2 regions of the Thalassospira sp. A3_1 genome follow, and region 2 is predicted to be linked to the other one. Evidence: riboswitches for the same ligand, from Rfam matches in the RefSeq annotation. Region 2 holds a riboswitch; the other holds the start of a gene.
What was found. Region 2 has a riboswitch for glycine ahead of gcvT (glycine cleavage system aminomethyltransferase GcvT). Riboswitches for the same ligand answer to the same signal wherever they lie in the genome.
Positions count from the first base shown of each region.

Region 1: it holds a riboswitch for glycine, as region 2 does, so the genes downstream of both, J7395_RS07800 (L-serine ammonia-lyase) here and gcvT (glycine cleavage system aminomethyltransferase GcvT) in region 2, are expected to answer to the same signal.

Region 1 is NZ_JAGHQQ010000002.1:173,096-175,491, forward strand. It holds gene gpmI (2,3-bisphosphoglycerate-independent phosphoglycerate mutase) at 1-626, opposite strand, end outside; glycine riboswitch at 901-1,000, shown strand; glycine riboswitch at 1,004-1,129, shown strand; gene J7395_RS07800 (L-serine ammonia-lyase) at 1,200-2,396, shown strand, end outside.
Region 2 is NZ_JAGHQQ010000001.1:582,025-584,420, reverse strand. It holds gene J7395_RS02675 (hypothetical protein) at 1-395, shown strand, start outside; glycine riboswitch at 632-755, shown strand; glycine riboswitch at 759-861, shown strand; gene gcvT (glycine cleavage system aminomethyltransferase GcvT) at 919-2,031, shown strand; gene gcvH (glycine cleavage system protein GcvH) at 2,197-2,396, shown strand, end outside.

The DNA.
Region 1 (2,396 bases), on a different contig from region 2:
TAGGCTTGGCTGACACGTTCCCAGCGGTTGTCGCGATCCATCGCGTAATAACGCCCGGTGACGGTCACGATTTCAACATTGGCATCGCCAATCAGGGAGTGGAATTTTTCAAGGAATTTGGCTGCACTTTTGGGCGCGGTATCGCGGCCATCCAGATAGGCATGGATTTTTACCGGCACACCTGCTGATGCGATGATTTTGGCAAGGGCTGCCATATGGGCCTGATGGGAATGCACCCCACCTTCGGACAGAAGCCCTGCGATATGACAAATACCACCACTTTCTTTAAGCTTGGCGATGACTTTTTTGACCGTGTCGGTTTCGGCAATCAAACCGGTTTTGACCGCGTCATCAATTTTCGGCAGTTCCTGCATCACAACCCGACCGGCACCCAGATTCATATGGCCGACTTCCGAATTGCCCATCTGCCCTTCGGGCAGGCCGACATCCAGACCGCAAGCCTTTAAAAAGCCTGTCGGATTATTGGCATAAAGCGCGTCCCAAACAGGGGTATTGGCCAATGCAACCGCATTGTCCTTGCTTTCCTCGCGATAACCCCAGCCATCCAGAATGCACAGCACCACCGGACGCGGGCGCTTTACGGTATTTGATACAGTCACAATCATAATCCCACGAAGTAAGGTACACGAAATAAGGTAAAAGGCTGAATTACCGGTAAAGATGGTTATTTTCCGGTAATTTCACCATCCGTACAATGACGTCGGGCGCGGTGGGTCCGCCATCAGACGCTGCCAATCATAGCATTTTCAACGCGCAATCTATCATGAATGGAAGCATTGAACAGCCTTCCGGCCGGGTATTTTTTGTGCGGTTGCAAAGCTGCTTTTTGACAAGGCTTGCCACCTGCCTGTAATCTGGCATGCAACGGTGATACCTCGAATAACCGCGATGGGAGAGCCCGCTTTGATCCCGTGATCAGATCGGCGCCGAAGGAGCAATAGCCCCGAAAACTCTCAGGCAGATGGACCGTTGCGGATTGAGGCTCTGGAGAGAGAAAGCGGTACGGGGCCAACGCCCGGCACCATATTTCCACCGAAGGATGAAGCCATGTTGTCAAAGGCGGTTGTTTTTGGTGGCAGGGCGCACAATCTCAGGTCAAGGGACAGAGGGGGCAAGACACCGGTTCTATAACGTCGTGCGGCATTTTTCCGCATGACAAAGAGCCGTGGGAGGCCCTTTTGACCGAAGAAAACAAACAACGTCCGCAAGACGTTAACCTTTCCGTTGTCGATCTTTATACCATTGGGATCGGGCCATCGAGTTCGCATACCGTCGGTCCGATGCGGGCAGGCTATCGGTTCTGTCTGGAACTCGAAGCCCGGAACATTTTGGAAAAAATCGGCTCGGTAATTGTTGATCTTTACGGATCACTTGCCCTGACCGGCAAAGGGCACGCCACCGATACCGCGGTGATCATGGGGCTTTCGGGGGAACGGCCGCGTTCTGTTGATCCCGACCGGATCGCACCGACGATGGATGCGATTGACCGGGACCGCGAATTACAGCTTTACGGTCGCCATCCGGTTTCCTTTAACCGCGATACCAATCTTGTGTTTCACATGGCCGAAAGCCTGCCCGAACATCCCAATGGTATGCGGATCACCGCCTTCGACCATGATGGTGTTGTTTTGCACAAACAGGAATATTTCTCGGTCGGAGGTGGATTTATCGTCTCGGGAGATGATCGTGGGGCGGAATATTCCGGCGACAACATAACGCTGCCTTATCCTTTTTCCTCGGCCGACGAATTGATGGCGATCTGCAAACAGGAAAAGCTGTCTATTGCCGAAGTCATGGCCGAAAATGAAAAAAGCTGGCGCGAACCCGCCGAGACCGAGGAATTCGTTGATCGCGTGCATCGCGCGATGATGGATTGCATCGAACGGGGCTGCAAGTCGGATGGCATCCTGCCCGGCGGGCTGAATGTCAAACGGCGCGCGCGTAAACTTTACCTTGAACTGACCGAACGGCCCGAAGCGGGGCTTAAGGATCCGTTGACCGTGATCGACTGGGTCAATCTTTATGCCCTTGCGGTGAACGAAGAAAATGCTGCGGGTTCGCGCGTGGTTACGGCGCCGACCAACGGGGCAGCAGGCGTCATTCCCGCCGTGCTGCGCTATTACGAACGGTTCGGGGCCAATGTCACACAGGGAAAAATACGCGAATTCCTGTTAACCGCGGCGGCCATTGGTTCGATTTATAAAAAACGCGCCTCGATATCGGCTGCCGAAGTCGGTTGTCAGGGTGAGGTTGGTGTCGCCTGTTCGATGGCAGCCGGTGCCCTTTGTGCGGTTATGGGCGGCACGCCAGAACAGGTTGAAAACGCCGCCGAGATTGGTATGGAACATAACCTTGGCCTGACCTGTGATCCGATT
Region 2 (2,396 bases):
ACGGTCAGGGCAGGGATCTGACCGATGTGATCCTTGAAGCCGAATTTGGCGGATATCTGGGCGATTGCGGCTATGACCTTGATGACAAGGTTCTGAATGTCGTCATCAGCCCGATCATCAATGCCGAACTGGGCCCGGCAGCGCAGGGGCGCAACGCAAAACTCCAGTATTTCGTAGCCCTTAAGGACCCGTCCGGCGAGTTCATCCAGAAGAATCTGTTTGATGTCGACATGGTCTTTCCGAGCAATTTGAACCTGGCGCGCTATCGTGACGAGCAGGTGACCCTGAACGTGCCGCTGGACGATGTCTGGGCCGGTCCGGATTACGAGATTTACCTTGGCTTCCAGCTGAGTGCCGATCAGCTCGATTACAATCGACGCTTCGGAAAAAATTAATAATCCGGCCTATTATTCATTTTTAGTGAGTAATCAAATCCCGCCCGCATCGCGTGGCGGGATTTTCGTTTTTGGACAAAAGTTCGTTTTCGGTAATCCTCATACGAAATAATGGACATTTGCCGGAGGGGCCAAAAAAGGGCTTTTAATCCTCATACCAATGGGTGGGGTCGAAAGGATATGATTTTTGGGGCTGGTCTGGTCGGATTCAAATCCGTATAAGGGGGCATACCCAAATGATCCCCGTGGGAGAGTGCCACGGTCTTGATCGATGTGCGTGATTGCATCGATAGGGATTGCGCGGACGCCGAAGGAGCAACCACCCCGGAAACTCTCAGGCAAACGGACCGCGGGGAGATGGGACTCTGGAAAGCAGGCGGCATTGAAAATCGATGTGCGCCTCGCCGAAGATGTAAGCAGACCGGTGTCCAAACCGGCTGTGATTCTTTCAGGCTCCAAGACAGAGGGGGACGTGGTTGGCCACTGGTCGGCTATGTTTCGCAACGCCTGTCTGGAGACCTTGATGGCCGATCATCAAACCGAACTGCTGAAAACCGCCCTTTATGATTTGCATGTGGAACTGGGTGCCAAGATGGTGCCGTTTGCCGGTTACGACATGCCGGTGCAATATCCGCTGGGGGTGAAGGGCGAACATCTGCATACCCGTGCGAAGGCCGGTCTGTTTGACGTTTCGCATATGGGGCAGGTTCGCCTGACCGGTGAACATCGCGTGGCCGAGCTGGAGAAGCTGGTGCCCGGTGACATCGCGATCCTGAAACCCGGCCGCACCCGTTATTCCGCATTCACCAATGACGATGGCACGATTTTGGACGATCTGATGATCACCAATGCGGGCGACAGCCTGTTTCTGGTGATCAATGCCGCGTGCAAGGATGATGACATTGTCCATATGCGAGCCAATCTTGATAACGGTGTGGAGCTGATCGAGATTGACGACCGCGCATTGATGGCCTTGCAGGGACCGGACGCCGCCCGCGTGCTGGCACGGTTTGCACCGTCGGTTGCCGAGATGAAATTCATGAGCTTTGCCGAGATCGATATTGCCGGTATCGCGTGCTTTGTCACCCGGTCGGGCTATACCGGCGAAGACGGTTACGAGATTTCCGTGCCGAATGAGCGCGCCGAAGAACTGGCGCGCAAGTTGTTGGCGGAGGAAGAAGTCGAGGCGATTGGCCTTGGCGCGCGTGATTCGCTGCGTCTTGAAGCCGGTCTTTGCCTGTATGGCAACGATATCGATACCACGACCACCCCGGTCGAAGGCGACCTTAACTGGATCATCAACAAGCGCCGCCGCGAGGAAGGCGGGTTCAAGGGAGCAGACATCATCCTTGATCAGCTTGCCAACGGGGCGGATCGCAAACGTGTCGGGATCAAGCCCGAAGGCAAGGCACCAGCGCGTGAACATACCGCTGTCCTGAACAGTGACGGTGAAGAAATTGGCGAAATCACCAGCGGTGGTTTCGGCCCGACCGTGGATGGCCCGATTGCGATGGGATATGTCGCAATTGAATTTGCCGCCCCGGGTACCAAAGTCGATCTGATGGTGCGCGGCAAGGCCCGCCCGGCGGAAATCGTCGAGCTGCCGTTTGCACCGCACCGTTATTATCGCGGCTGATCGCCAGAACGGATCGGGCGGGCGGCGCGACGTTGCCCTTCCGGGATAAAAATAGCGGAACAACCGGAACAACCGGGAAGCCGCAAAACCGGAACATCCCGGAAAACGGGAAGACCGGACAGACCACAGATTTTAGAGACAACTGATCTTACAGGGACGATTACAATGGCTAAAAAATTCTCGCAGGAACATGAATGGGTTGAATATGAAGACGGTGTCGCGACCGTCGGCATCACCGATTATGCCCAGCAGGCGCTTGGCGATATCGTGTATGTCGAACTGCCGGAAGTTGGCAAAAAGCTGACCAAGGATGGTGATGCGGCAGTTGTCGAATCGGTCAAGGCCGCCAGCGACGTTTATGCGCC